Regions from separate parts of the Enterobacter sp. MG-EB028 genome, predicted to be linked through region 1. Evidence: predicted binding sites of a transcription regulator. Region 1 holds the regulator's gene; the other holds the start of a gene.

Region 1 (7,573 bases):
TCGCCACGTCTACGGCATCGAGTTTTTCCACGAAGGTTGGCTTCACGCCCGCCTGGAAGGTTTCCACCATCTGCACGACGAGTTTTTTACCGCGCTGCATTGGGTCAGGCTCGGTGATCATGTTCAGCCAGGCCGGCGTGGCGTGGCGGCGACCATGCGGGTCATGGCCCATGTTTGGCGCACCACCGAAGCCAGAAAGACGACCGCGAGTCACGGTTGAGGAGTTGGCGTAACCGTCAACCTGCAGCGTAGAGCCGATGAACATATCCACCGCGTACTGGCCTGCCAGCTGGCAGAAGGCGCGGTTGGAACGCATGGAGCCGTCGGCACCGGTAAAGAACACGTCCGGACGGGCGCGGATGTACTCTTCCATCCCCAGCTCGCCGCCGAAGCAGTGCACGCTTTCGACCCAGCCGCTTTCAATGGCCGGAATCAGCGTCGGATGTGGATTCAGCGTCCAGTGCTTACAGATTTTGCCCTTCAGACCGAGCTGTTCGCCGTAGGTAGGCAGCAGCAGCTCAATCGCCGCAGTGTTAAAACCGATACCGTGGTTCAGGGACTGCACCTGATGCTCCGCGTAGATGCCTTTGATGGCCATCATCGCCATCAGAATATGTTCCTGTTTAATCAGGCGCGGGTCGCGGGTGAACAGCGGTTCGATGAAGAACGGCTTGTCTGCAACGACCACGTAGTCAATCCAGGAGCCTGGAATATCTACGCGCGGCAGATCGCACTCTTCGTCCACCAGCTCGTTCACCTGTGCGATGACGATACCGTCGTGGAACGCGGCGGCTTCCACCAGCGCCGGGGTATCTTCGGTACTCGCCCCGGTGTAGAGGTTGCCTTTGCGGTCCGCTTTAAAACCGGCAATCAGCGCCACGTTGGGCGAAAGGTCGACATAGAGGCGTGAGTACAGTTCGATGTAGGTATGGATCGCGCCGATTTCGAGCTGACCATCTTCCAGCAACTGGGAGATCCGCAGGCTTTGTGTCCCGGAGAAGGAGAAGTCCAGCTTGCGGGCGATGCCTTTTTCAAAGATATCCAGATGCTCGCTGCGGCCAACGCTCGGCATGATCATATGCAGGTCGTGGACGATTTGCGGGTTCACTTCGGCAAGCGAGCGGGACAGAAAATCCGCCTGCTTCTGGTTGTTGCCCTCCAGTACGACTTTGTCGCCCGGTGCGATCAGTTTTTCCAGCATGCCGACAATATCGCCGGTTGGCAGTACTTTCCCCTGCACCGGTACGGACGCCAGTCGACGCGCTTTCTCGCTGCGTCGTGTGTTCCATTGCCGCGCGGGTGTTTGCCCAGATAACATTATTAACCTCCTGATTCAGCACATCATTCTGATTTGCTTAACGTTGAGTAAAGTCTGCGCTCTGACGAGAAAGGCATCAATTAAGCGTAGGGCGGAATCATTAGCCTGAGAGTAATAATCAAGGTAAATATTTGTGATCGGGATCAGTTCCTGGTTCGGAAATCCAGGCTAAACGGGGTACAATTCGGAAAGTATCGTAAATTTCCGACAAGAATCAGCATCGCGCTTATGACCCAAATCATTCCATCAGACTTCGACATTGCGGCCGAAGACAGCACCGAGTTCGTGCCCCTGCGCGGCGTGGCCAATCCCCATTTGCAGACCATGCTGCCGCGGCTGATCCGCCGCAAGGTTCAGTTCACTCCGCACTGGCAGCGGCTTGACCTGCCAGACGGTGATTTTCTGGATCTCGCCTGGAGCGAAGCGCCGGAACAGGCGCGTCATAAGCCTCGTCTGGTGGTCTTTCACGGTCTCGAGGGGAGCCTGCACAGCCCGTATGCACATGGGTTAATTGAGGCAGCAAAAGCGCGCGGCTGGCTCGGCGTGGTGATGCATTTTCGCGGCTGTAGCGGCGAGCCGAACCGGCAGAAACGCATTTATCACTCGGGTGAAACCGAAGACGGAACGTGGTTCTTACACTGGCTGCGGGACAACTTTGGCACCGTGCCAACGGCCGCCGTGGGCTATTCGCTGGGCGGAAATATGCTCGCCTGCCTGCTGGCCAAAGAGGGCGACAGCGTACCGCTGAATGCTGCAGTGATTGTTTCCGCGCCGTTTATGCTGGAGCAGTGCAGCTACCATATGGATAAAGGCTTTTCCCGCGTCTATCAGCGCTACCTGCTTAACCTGCTGAAGGCCAACGCGGCGCGTAAGCTCAAGGCCTACCCGGATACCCTGCCGGTAAGCCTGCGCCAGTTGAAAAAGGTGCGTCGTATTCGCGAGTTCGACGATCTGATCACTGCGAAAATCCACGGCTTCGCCGATGCAATTGACTATTATCGTCAGTGCAGCGCCATGCCGCTGCTCAGCAAAATCACGCAGCCGACGCTGATCATTCACGCCAAGGATGACCCGTTTATGGATCACCACTCGATCCCCGCGCAGGAATTCCTGCCCGACAACGTTCACTATCAGTTAACTGAACATGGCGGCCACGTTGGGTTTATCGGCGGCACGCTGCGCCGCCCGAAAATGTGGCTGGAGGCGCGTATTCCTGACTGGCTTACTCCTTACCTGGACGGTGCAAAATGATCATTCCCTGGCAAGATCTGGCTCCCGAAACGCTCGATAATCTGATTGAAAGCTTTGTATTACGCGAAGGCACCGATTATGGTGAACATGAGCGTTCGCTTGAGCAAAAGGTCAACGATGTTAAACGCCAGCTGAAAAGCGGCGACGTGGTGCTGGTGTGGTCAGAACTGCATGAGACGGTCAATATCATGCCCCGCAACGCGTTTCACGGCTGATCTTCCAACCTTTTCAGTCAGGGAGTTGCTATGTCTGCCAGACATCCCATTATTGCCGTTACGGGGTCGAGTGGTGCGGGAACCACCACCACCAGCCTCGCTTTTCGCAAGATTTTCGCCCAGCTGAATCTCCGTTCGGCGGAGGTCGAAGGCGACAGCTTTCACCGCTATACGCGCCCGGAGATGGACATGGCGATCCGCAAGGCGCGCGATCTGGGTAAACACATCAGCTACTTCGGCCCGGAAGCCAATGATTTCGGTCTGCTGGAGCAAACCTTCCGCGAATACGGGCAGAGCGGTACCGGGCAGTCCCGCAAGTATCTTCACACCTACGATGAAGCCGTACCCTGGAACCAGGTACCGGGCACCTTTACCCCCTGGCAACCGCTGCCGGAACCCACCGATGTATTATTTTATGAAGGATTGCACGGCGGCGTGGTTACGCCTCAGCACGACGTGGCGCGCCACGTGGATCTTCTGGTCGGGGTGGTCCCTATCGTTAACCTGGAGTGGATCCAGAAGCTAACGCGTGACATGAGCGAGCGCGGCCATTCGCGCGAGGCGGTGATGGACTCCGTGGTGCGCTCCATGGAAGACTACATCAATTACCTCACGCCACAGTTCTCCCGCACCCACATTAACTTCCAGCGCGTGCCGACGGTGGACACCTCCAATCCGTTCGCGGCGAAAAGCATCCCGTCGCTGGACGAGAGCTTTGTGGTGATCCACTTCCGCAATCTTGAAGGCATTGATTACCCCTGGCTGCTGGCGATGCTGCAGGGCTCGTTTATTTCGCACATGAATACGTTAGTGGTGCCGGGTGGAAAAATGGGGCTGGCAATGGAGCTCATCATGACGCCGCTGGTTCAGCGGTTGATGGAAGGGAAGCAGATCGCGTAAAGATGTTCCCTCTCCCCGTGGGAGAGGGTTAGGGTGAGGGCATCAACACGCACGATGCCCCGTGAATCACACCTCAATCACTTCATACGAATGCGTAATTTTTACCGCTTTCTCCAGCATTAGCGCCACAGAGCAGTACTTCTCCGCAGACAGGTCCACCGCGCGTGAAACCGCCGCGTCTTTCAGCGCTTTCCCGGTGACAACAAAGTGCAGATTTATGTGGGTGAACAGGCGTGGCGCCTCTTCGCGACGTTCTGAGGTGAGTTTAACCTCGCAATCCGTTACGTCATGACGACCTTTTTGCAGAATCGACACCACGTCAATCGCACTGCATCCACCTGCCGCCATCAGCACCATTTCCATTGGGCTCGGCGCTTTATCGCCGGAGTTACCATCCATCAAAATCTGGTGTCCTGACGCGGACTCCCCCAGGAACGTTAAACCTTCAACCCACTTCACGCGCGCTTGCATATTCATTAACTCCAACGTTGCATTTTTGGTGACAGATTACGCGTGCGTTACATTTCTCGCAATGGAAGGCGACCTGCATCATGCTGAAGCGAGACACCAGGAGACACGCGGCGAAAGCTATGCTAAAACACTCAGGATGCTACAGTAATACATTGACGTTACACATGTATGCAGAGGACATCAAACTTTACTGGCTGCGAAACGTTACGACAGCCGACTTCCCAGGGTATGGGTAAGAATTCGATTGCAACCCCAGAGTCCGGATGCATCTGATGACTCTGGTGACAGCTTATAACAGAGGATAACAGCGCATGGTGCTTGGCAAACCGCAAACAGACCCGACTCTCGAATGGTTCTTGTCTCATTGCCACATTCATAAGTACCCATCGAAGAGCACGCTGATTCACCAGGGTGAAAAAGCGGAAACGTTGTATTACATCGTCAAAGGCTCGGTGGCAGTGCTGATCAAAGATGAGGAAGGGAAAGAGATGATCCTTTCTTATCTGAACCAGGGCGATTTTATCGGTGAACTGGGCCTGTTTGAAGAAGGCCAGGAACGTAGCGCCTGGGTTCGTGCAAAGACAGCATGTGAAGTGGCTGAAATTTCTTACAAGAAATTCCGTCAGCTGATTCAGGTAAACCCTGACATCCTGATGCGTCTTTCTTCCCAGATGGCGCGCCGTCTGCAGGTGACGTCAGAGAAAGTGGGTAACCTCGCCTTCCTGGACGTGACCGGCCGTATCGCGCAAACCCTGCTGAACCTGGCGAAACAGCCAGACGCGATGACCCACCCGGACGGCATGCAAATTAAAATTACCCGTCAGGAAATTGGTCAGATCGTTGGTTGCTCCCGTGAAACAGTGGGCCGTATTCTGAAAATGCTGGAAGATCAAAACCTGATCTCCGCCCACGGTAAAACCATCGTGGTTTACGGAACCCGTTAATCCTGCTTAAACGGCGTGCCATCGCGAGGTGTCACGCCGTTTTTGTCTCTTTTCCCCATGTGGCGCAGGCTGATCTATCACCCGGAAGTTAACTACGCACTGCGACAAACGCTGGTGTTGTGTCTTCCTGTGGCCGTGGGCCTGCTCCTGGGTCATCTTCAGCAGGGCCTGCTGTTTTCCCTCGTGCCCGCCTGCTGCAACATCGCCGGTCTGGACACGCCGCATAAGCGCTTTTTCAAACGCCTGATTATCGGGGGCTGCCTGTTTGCAGGCTGTAGCCTCGCGGTGCAGCTGTTACTGGCTCGCGATATTCCCCTGCCACTGATCCTGACCGTGCTGGCGATGACCCTCGGCGTCACGGCGGAAATCAGCTCGCTGCACGCTCGCCTGCTTCCAGCGTCACTCATTGCGGCCATCTTTACCCTGAGCCTCGCCGGGAATATGCCCGTGTGGGAGCCGCTGCTGATCTACGCCCTCGGCACGCTGTGGTACGGGCTGTTTAACTGGTTCTGGTTCTGGCTATGGCGAGAGCAGCCGCTGCGAGAATCTCTGAGCCTGCTCTACGTGCAGCTTGCGGATTACTGCGAAGCCAAATACACCCTGCTCACCCAGCATACCGATCCGGAAAAATCCTTACCGCCGCTGCTGACGCGCCAGCAAAAAGTGGTGGATTTGATAAGCCAGTGCTATCAGCAGCTGCATATGCTCGCCGCAAACAAGAACCACGAGTACAAACGGCTGCTGCGTACCTTCCAGGTGGGGCTGGACCTTCAGGAGCATATCTCCGTTAGCCTTCATCACCCGCAGGAGGTGCAAAAGCTGGTTGAGCGCAGCCATGCCGAAGCGGTGATTCGCTGGAACGCGCAGACCGTCTCCGCGCGCCTGCGGGTGCTGGCTGACGATATACTTTATCACCGCTACCCCACGCGCTTTAACATGGACAAACAGCTCGGCGCGCTGGAGAAAATTGCCCGTCAGCACCCGGAAAATCCGGTCGGCCAGTTTGCCGCCTGGCACTTCAGCCGCATCGCCCGCGTGCTGCGCACCCAGCGACCGCTTTATCCCCGCGACCTGATGGCGGATAAACAAAAACGTCTGCCGCTGCTGCCGGCGCTCAAAAGCTATCTTTCTCTTAAATCGTCCGCCCTGCGCAACGCCGCACGAATTAGCGTCATGCTCAGTATCGCCAGCCTGATGGGCATGGCGCTGCACCTGCCGAAACCCTACTGGATCTTAATGACCGTGCTGTTTGTCACCCAGAACGGCTATGGCGCCACGCGGGTGCGCATTCTGCACCGGGCGGGCGGCACGATGGCGGGGCTGATTATTGCAGGCGTGACGCTGCACTTTCACGTGCCCGAGGGCTATACCCTGGCGGGCATGCTGGCTATCACCCTGGTGAGCTATCTAATCATTCGCAAAAACTACGGCTGGGCGATGGTGGGCTTTACGGTAACGGCGGTATATACCCTGCAGCTGCTTACGCTTAACGGCGAACAGTTCATCGTTGCCCGCCTGATCGACACGCTGATTGGCTGTCTGATCGCCTTTGGCGGTATGGTCTGGCTGTGGCCACAGTGGCAGAGCGGGCTGCTAAGACAGAACGCCCACGACGCGCTGGAGGCCGATCAGCAGGCCATTCGTCTGATCCTGAGCGACGATCCGCAGCCTTCCCCGCTTGCCTACGAACGTATGAAGGTCAACCAGGCGCATAACGCCCTCTTTAACTCGCTGAATCAGGCGATGCAGGAGCCGGGCTTTAATTCTCATTATCTGGCGGACATGAAGCTGTGGGTGACGCACAGCCAGTTTATCGTCGAGCATATCAACGCCATGACGACGCTGGCGCGCGAGCACACGATGCTGACGCCGGATCTGGCGCAGCGCTATTTGCAGTCGTGTGAAATTGCGTTGCAGAGGTGTCAGCAGCGTCTGGAGTATGACGCGCCGGGCGAATCGGGCGACTCAAACATTCTGGAAGCGCCGGAGACGTTAACCCACGGGCCGATGAGCACGCTGGAGCAGCATTTGCAGCGTGTGCTGGGACATCTGAACACCATGCACACCATTTCGTCGGTGGCATGGCGTCAGCGCCCGCATCACGGGATTTGGTTAACGCGCCGGTTAAAGCGAACCGAGTATTAGCCTTTAACGAGCTTCGCGACCGCCGCGGCAAAGCGGGTTAACCCGTCTTCTATATCTTTTTCTTCCACCACCAGCGACGGCGCAAAGCGCATCACGTCCGGCCCCGCGTTGAGCACCATGACGCCTTCATGCGCGGCAGCGTGAAGGAAATCGCGCGCGCGGCCTTTGTACTGCGGCTTCAGCTCGGCGCCAATCAACAGCCCCATTCCGCGGATCTCGCTGAACACGTCGTACTGTTCATCAATCTTTTTCAGGTGTTTCACAAACAGCTCGCGTTTCGCGCTAACGCCGTTCAGCACTTCCGGCGTGTTGATGATGTCGAACGCGGC
Region 2 (7,573 bases), 1.4 Mb from region 1:
AACCTGCTGCATATCGGTAAAGGTGCGCACATAACGCCCATCTTTAAATACGGTGATGGCATCGCTCAGGGCAAAAATCTCCTCCATGCGGTGCGAGACATACAAAATGGTGCGGCCTTCCTGACGCAGCTCGCGGATCACGCGGAACAGGTTTTCGATTTCACGCGCGGAGAGCGAACTGGTGGGTTCATCAAAGGCAATAATTCTGGCGTTACGCGCCAGCGCCTTGGCAATTTCAACCATCTGCCACTGGCCGATGGAGAGGTATTTCAGCGGCGTCTGGGGATCGACGTCCAGACCCAGGTGTTTAAGCTGCAGCCCCGCTTCATAATTAAGTAGCGAACGATTCACCACGCCGCTTTTGTGCGGAAGCTGCCCTAAATAGATGTTTTCAGCCACGGTCATCTCAGGGATGAGGTGCAATTCCTGATAGATAATGGCGACACCAGTGTTGAGCGCCGCCGTGGTATCGGCGAAGGCCACCTCTTCACCGCGAATGGCCAGCGTGCCGGTTGTTGGCGCGTAGTTGCCGCTGAGGATTTTTAGCAGCGTGGATTTCCCCGCTCCGTTTTCCCCCATCAGGGCATGAACCTGGCCGGCATAGCAGTCGAAGCTGATATCGGTCAGCGCGTTAACACCGGGAAACGTTTTCCCGATGCCGCGAAAAGAGAGATACGGATTAGACTGTTGCATAACGACTCCGTGATTCCTGTAGTGTGTACGTCTGGCCCCTTACGGCGAGTAAGGGGCACAATCACAGCGTATTACTTACCGCCCAGTCCTTTTTTCGCCAGTTCCTCTTTGAAGTTGTCGCGGGTAATCAGCACCACGTCGGTCACTTCTGTAAATTTCGGCGGTTCTGCCCCTTTGGTTACCCAGTTGTAGAGCATTTCGCTGGATTTGTAGCCATGGACGTCCGGGCTTGGCAGCAGAGAGCCGTAGAAGCCAGTGGCCTGCGCTTTGGACAGCTCGCTCACCGCATCCACGCCGTTGATGCCGATCCCAATGACGTCTGGCGCTTTGAAGCCCTGGCCTTCCGTCGCGCGCACGCCGCCCAAGACGGTGTTGTCGTTCATGCCGACCACCAGCCAGTGTTTCACTTCCGGGTGCTGGACCAGCATGGAGTTCGCGGCATCAAAGGCACCCGGGATGTCGTTAGATTTGGTAGGCACTTTGTAGATCTGTTTTTCCGGGAAGCCGGCCGCTTTCAACGCGTCCATTGAACCGGTCGTACGGCGACGCGCCGTGTCCAGCTCGTCCGCGGTGATAGCCATGACGGCGGTCTCTTTCACATCCCAGCCGCGTTTCTGCATCTCCTTATAAAGTTCCTGCCCCTGACGTTCACCGATTTTGGTCGCCGCCATCATGACCAGTGGAACGCTGTCCATGGGTTTGCCTTTGGCGTTAACGAACTGATCGTCAACCGCAATAACCTTCATGTCGTAACCGCGGGCTTTTGCCGCAATTGCTGACCCCAGTTTGGGATCCGGGGTGCAGATAACAAAGCCTTTCGCGCCGCTGGCCGCCAGGCTGTCGATGGCGTTCAGTGTTTTCTCACCGTCCGGCACGGCGATTTTAATCACCTCAAAACCTAAATCTTTTCCGGCTTTATCAGCGAATTTCCACTCGGTCTGGAACCAGGGTTCTTCCGGCTGTTTTACCAAAAAACCGAGTTTTAAATTCTCAGCGATAGCGGATTGTGACATAACGGCAGCCAGACCGATGGCCGCCAGCGCTTTAGTAAATTTGTGCATGGTAAACTCCAGCTTTAGCATTCTTTTCTGTAGGGAAGATTTGCGTGCTTCTTATTTAATCGGACTTAAAACAAGGCATTAGCGCTTACCTCGTCATAAGCGTTATTGCTGGTGATAGTTTTAGCGGGAAATTAATCATCCATAAGAGAGCCCCATCACACCGCAGAATTACAGTAATTGCGTACATAAATTCAGCGAAAAATGACATAAAAATGGCAGGAATTGTCAGACAAATGAAAGGGAGGTGAGCAGAATAATCCATAAGATTAGCTAAGAAATCCCTGATGCCTTACGGGGGTGACGCTGCGGCTATCGCCTGACGAGGGAACCATGCTTTTTATCAAAAAAGCGAAAGAGGCATAAAAAGGCGTTATTCCTTAAAAATTGATTTAGCGCAAATTTAGTAACGCATCATATATTTGAAATGAATAATCTGTATTTATTTTTTTTACAGAGCATTATTCCGGTTAAATATTCACGAACATAAATCAGCACAGCCAAAAAGGCATTTACCTTTTAATATCAATGATTTAATTAATTTTCATTTGGTGGCTATATATTTGTATTTTTGTACTATATTAAACTTTGTAATGTATGGTAAACACAGCCTAATTAAGAGTTTTCTTAATCATAAGACAAAGGTATGCTTATTTATATCGAACACAGGAAGTGAATTTTCGATCGACTTCAGTTACTGCAGAAATTGCATTTCTGTTTTTCTTCGCATTTGCCTGGCTGTCAGGTTAAGCAGCGGACATCACGTCCCACAGTCTATAAGGATATGAGTATGGCTACCCAAACGATGATGCAAAAACTTAACGCGCAGATGAACCTTGAGTTCTACGCCTCGAATCTGCACCTTCACTTAAGCGCATGGTGTTCTGAGAAAAGCCTCACGGGCTCTGCCACGTTCTTTCGCTCACAGGCACAAAGCAACGTCACCCATATGATGCGCGTCTTTAACTTCCTGAAGGCCGCAGGGGCTAACCCGGTAGTTAAAGCCCTCGATGGGATCAACGAAAATTACTCTTCTCTGGAAGAACTGTTTCAGAAAACGCTGGAAGAGCATGAGCAACGCTGCACGACGCTCAACAGACTGGCCGATGAAGCCAGAGCACAGCATGACATCACCACCCTTAAATTTTTACGCGATATGGACAAAGAACAGCAGCAGGACGGCATGCTGCTGAAAACGCTGGTGGATGAGATCCATAATGCCCGACAGGCAGGTTTATGCCCGGAGCAGGCCGACCGCCACCTGCTTGACCTGGTGACGGTGCAGCATCACTAAGCGTTTTAACCTGCCCTTTCCCTGATTCTGGGGGGCAGGTTCCCCTCCCTTTTCACCAACCCTCTGCTTTTGCTGAATTTTAACAAATCAGATCTCGCTCCCAATGATTAGCCTTACAAAATGTAATGATTTATTTAATTACATAATCATTGACGAGGGAGCAGCATGATCACCATTGAGTTTGTTGTCATTCTCCTCTGCCTGCTGACGGGTACACGTTTCGGCGGCATGGGGCTTGGGTTAATCAGCGGGATTGGCCTTTTTATTTTGTGTTTTGTCTTTGGACTCAAGCCCGGCAAGCCGCCGGTTGACGTCATGTTAACCATTCTTGCGGTGATTGGCTGCGCCGCCACCCTGCAGACGGCGGGTGGCCTCAACGTCATGATGCAGTTTGCTGAACGCCTGCTGCGCAAACACCCACAGCACATCACGCTACTTGCCCCTTTTACCACCTGGATGTTGACCTTTCTGTGTGGCACAGGGCACGTGGTCTATACCATGTTTCCCATCATTGCGGATATCGCGCTTAAAAAAGGGATCCGACCGGAACGCCCAATGGCGGTGGCATCGGTGGCATCCCAGATGGCGATCACCGCGTCTCCGGTTTCTGTCGCCGTCGTGTCGCTGGTCTCCATCCTGGCCGCGCAGCATGGGATAGGTCACGCGTGGGGGATCCTGGAAATTCTCGCCGTGTCGGTTCCCGCTTCACTTTTCGGGGTGGCGATTGCGGCCCTGTGGAGTTTACGCCGCGGGAAAGATTTGGCTGACGACATTGAGTTTCAGGAAAAACTAAAAGACCCCAGGCAGCGCGAGTTTATCTATGGCGGCACGGAGACGTTGATGAACCAGCGTTTTCCGAAGCAGGCCTACTGGTCGACATGGATTTTCTTTGCCGGTATTGCGGTGGTGGTCCTGCTCGGAGCCTTCCCTGAACTGCGCCCCGCCTTCGAGCTGAAAGGCAAAATGACGGCGCTGTCGATGAACCTTGTCATTCAGATGATGATGCTCATTGCCGGGGCCGTGATGCTGATGGTCTGCAAGGTCAATGCCTCAGCTATCTCAAACGGCGCGGTATTCAAGGCCGGCATGGTGGCGATCTTCTCGGTGTTCGGGGTGGCGTGGATGAGTGATACCTTTTTCCAGGCGCATCTCGACGAGTTAAAGCTGGCGCTGGAAGGCGTTGTGAAAAGCCATCCGTGGACGTATGCCATCGTGCTTTTCCTGGTGTCGAAGCTGGTGAACAGCCAGGCCGCGGCCCTGACGGCCGTGGCGCCGATGGGGTTGATGCTGGGCATCGATCCGAAAATGCTGATCGCCTTCTTTCCGGCGTCATACGGCTATTTTGTCCTGCCGACCTACCCCAGCGATTTAGCCTGCATCGGCTTTGACCGCTCGGGGACGACCCGCATCGGCAAGTTCATTATTAACCATAGCTTTATTCTGCCAGGGTTAATTGGTGTAAGCTGCGCCTGCGCGGCGAGCTACCTGCTGGTGCAAACCTTCTTTTAACCGCATCAACGGGCGACACGCGCGGTCGCCCGTGCGCAGGTTTAATGAGACTCGCCCTGCGGCGTGAAGCGCAGCTCTATGAGCGCGATGGCTTTCTGGATCGCGCGAAGCGTAACCGGATCGGCAGCGGCAGGATGGCTGGCAAAATCGATATTTTTTAGCTGCGTGGACATCTTCTCGCGCACTTCAACCGGCGCAATAACGTCCAGAACATCAAGAATTTGCTTGATAACCAGCTGACAGGCGACAACGTCAGATACCAGTTCCTGATCGGCGCTCAGGTTTTGTGACATGGGGCTTTCTCCTTATTCAAAGGCCGCCATAGTATCAAAACGTGGCCCCTGACATCTTCCCTTCATCGCCGCAAGACATAAAAAAACCCGCCGAAGCAGGTTTTTCTGTCAGAACATGGCACCCGGCGGCACGTCTTTAAAGGTGCGGCAGTAGTTGGCCCACATACTTTTCAGGATTTTGCGCAGTTTCATTGTGATGCTCCATTAACGTGTTATACAACGCTGTCGTCAATGTGCCTATAATATGACCACGGTCACAAAAATCAACATTTTTGTGATGCACATCACAATTCAACTCTCAAAAAGATCGTTAACCCACGATACCGCGAACAAAATCTTCGATCGCCTTATCCTGGCAATTTTCGAAGAAGCACTGCTGGAAACGCGGGCCGGAAACAGCGGTCTTTACCAGCTCAGGATCGATGGCGCGCAGCGAGTCCAGATAGTTATCTTTCACTACGGCCGCTTTCACCTGGTTCAGAATACTGGCGTTACGCACCTGCGGCTCTTTACGCTCTGGCGGATAACCCTCCCCTTTGCGGCCGGTGAATGCTTTTTCAAAGATAAAGCGAACGTTCAGCTCCGCCCCCCAGCCAAAACCTTTGGCAAACGGCAGCGAAAGCGCATTGCCGTTGTTGATTTGCGCAAAGAGGAAAGCGTCTGCGGGATCGATGCAGTAGCCGCAAATCACGCCAGGGTGGATGTTTAACGACATCAGCGCCCCCTGCCCGGTGCCGCATCCGGTGACCACGAAATCTACCGCTTTCGCATTCAGCAAAATACTCGCCATAATGCCCAGGTGGATGTAGGTCAGGTGATGATCGTTTTCATCGCTCATACCGACGTTATATACCGGAAACCCTTTTTCATCAGCTACCGTTTTCAGCTCTTTCAGTATCACCGCGTTTTTGGCCGCCTGGCTGTTTTCCATCATAAGTGCAATTTTCATTATCTCTCTCTCCGGGATGCGCTGCGGGCGAACCCGCTATGGATACCTTTTCATAATTTACCCTACTATCAAACAAACGCACTTTCAAAGTAAATGAAATGTGGTTTTAAAAAAATAAATGCGCGCTCACAGATCTGTGACAAATGCGCCACACGTCGTCCGTTGCAAAGAGAGAAGAGAGATTGTCCGGCTATTCGGGGGATTGCGGCGGGCATCTGCGGGTACGATAACGTATTTCCATCCACTCAGAGCGAACCATGAAAAGAGTCATCGTAGCCGGCGCTATCCTGCTGCTCGCAGGGTGCAGCGTTAACCGTCAGGCGGAAATCAGCAGCCTCGATGCCCCGAACGGCATTGTCCGCCTCGACTACGGCCAGGCAGTGCTGCAAAACGCCTGGTCAGACGAATATGTTAATAACGGTATCGCGGTAAAAGCCTGCCAGAACATGGGGTATGCCACCGCCTCTGCCTACGGGCAGCCCGTCAAAACCTGTACCCTGACAAGCGGCTCTTTGTGCCTGAACGAGAGCGTGACCATTCAGTATAAATGCATGGGGTATGCCGTTAACCCCAAGTCAAATAACCCCTGGTATTAATCAAAGCTGCCAGCTCGTGCTGGCGCTTTATTTAACTAAGAACAAAAATAATTCGCATTAATAAATATAAATATCGCCAATGCGTTTTATTCCCATTCGTATTTTGAAATAATAAATATTTAATTTTACTTTTTGCAAATAATTAAATAACAAATTATAGTGTCGCTCATTATGAACCCGTAATAATAATCCGGAGCGCCACCATGCTGAAAACTGAAATGATCGACAAGCTCAATGCGCAAATGAACCTTGAGCTCTATTCATCCCTTCTCTACCAGCAGATGAGCGCCTGGTGCAGCTATCACAGCTTCGAAGGTGCGGCAGCGTTTCTACGTCGTCACGCTCAGGAAGAGATGACCCACATGCAGCGCCTGTTCGATTATCTGACCGATACGGGTAGCCTGCCGCGCATCGAGAACGTGGCATCGCCTTTTGCCGAGTACAATTCTCTCGACGAACTGTTCCGCGCCACCTATGAGCACGAACAGCTGATCACTCAGAAAATTAACGAACTGGTTCATGCGGCAATGATCGGCCAGGATTATCCAACCTTTAATTTCCTGCAGTGGTACGTCGCTGAACAGCACGAAGAAGAGAAGCTGTTTAAATCGGTGCTGGATAAATTATCGCTGGTGGGTAAATCTGGCGAAGGACTTTACTTTATTGATAAAGAACTTTCGACTCTCGATACGCAGAATTAATATCAGCGCGGTGCCGGTTTCCGGCGCCGCGTTAATTTACATACACCCCGCGCAGCTGGTGCAGCGCCAGTCGTGGGGATTCACGGCCTGGTAAAAATTGCGGTAATTCGCCGTCTCCAGCGGAATACCCGCCTCGAAAAACAGGTCGGTTAGCCAGTCGACGTTCTCAATAATCCACTCATCTTCCTGTAGTCCCTGGGCGAACGCCTCATCCTCGGGATCGATAATCGAATAAATTGCCCACGTGCCCATGTCTTTTTCGCGTCGGGACTCCGGCAGCGTCAGGGGCTGATTCTGCCAGCTGATAATCCAGTGACCGTGGCATAACAGATTGCCTCCCCGGCTCCATGCCGCGGTAAATAGATTCTCCCCCGCCATAAAAACCCTCACTTTATTTTATTATTTGTACAAGGTGTTTACGTTACGCCTGAATTTCGCGCCGTAATATTGCCCTTATGAAGTAGGCATCACCCCATAAAG

What was found. The regulator CRP, encoded in region 1, controls carbon source genes, mostly activating them, when cyclic AMP is high. The targets are predictions, from matches to a motif close to ATGTGANNNNNNTCACAT.
Region 2: the regulator CRP is predicted to act here: its motif matches at 5,120-5,137, upstream of azuC (stress response protein AzuC).

The regions. Positions count from the first base shown of each region.
Region 1 is NZ_CP195079.1:4,416,445-4,424,017, forward strand. Features, by position in the region: gene mdcA (malonate decarboxylase subunit alpha) at 1-1,318, opposite strand, end outside; gene ACR42C_RS21070 (hydrolase) at 1,547-2,569, shown strand; gene ACR42C_RS21075 (YheU family protein) at 2,566-2,784, shown strand; gene ACR42C_RS21080 (phosphoribulokinase) at 2,815-3,684, shown strand; gene ACR42C_RS21085 (OsmC family protein) at 3,751-4,155, opposite strand; gene crp (cAMP-activated global transcriptional regulator CRP) at 4,467-5,099, shown strand; gene ACR42C_RS21095 (YccS/YhfK family putative transporter) at 5,157-7,244, shown strand; gene argD (bifunctional acetylornithine/succinyldiaminopimelate transaminase) at 7,241-7,573, opposite strand, start outside.
Region 2 is NZ_CP195079.1:2,967,714-2,975,286, forward strand. Features, by position in the region: gene araG (L-arabinose ABC transporter ATP-binding protein AraG) at 1-693, opposite strand, end outside; gene araF (arabinose ABC transporter substrate-binding protein AraF) at 765-1,754, opposite strand; gene ACR42C_RS14110 (non-heme ferritin-like protein) at 2,542-3,045, shown strand; gene ACR42C_RS14115 (anaerobic C4-dicarboxylate transporter) at 3,211-4,554, shown strand; gene ACR42C_RS14120 (DUF2766 family protein) at 4,596-4,847, opposite strand; gene azuC (stress response protein AzuC) at 4,956-5,039, opposite strand; gene ACR42C_RS14130 (RpiB/LacA/LacB family sugar-phosphate isomerase) at 5,158-5,796, opposite strand; gene yecR (YecR family lipoprotein) at 6,054-6,392, shown strand; gene ftnA (non-heme ferritin) at 6,596-7,093, shown strand; gene ACR42C_RS14145 (hypothetical protein) at 7,130-7,471, opposite strand.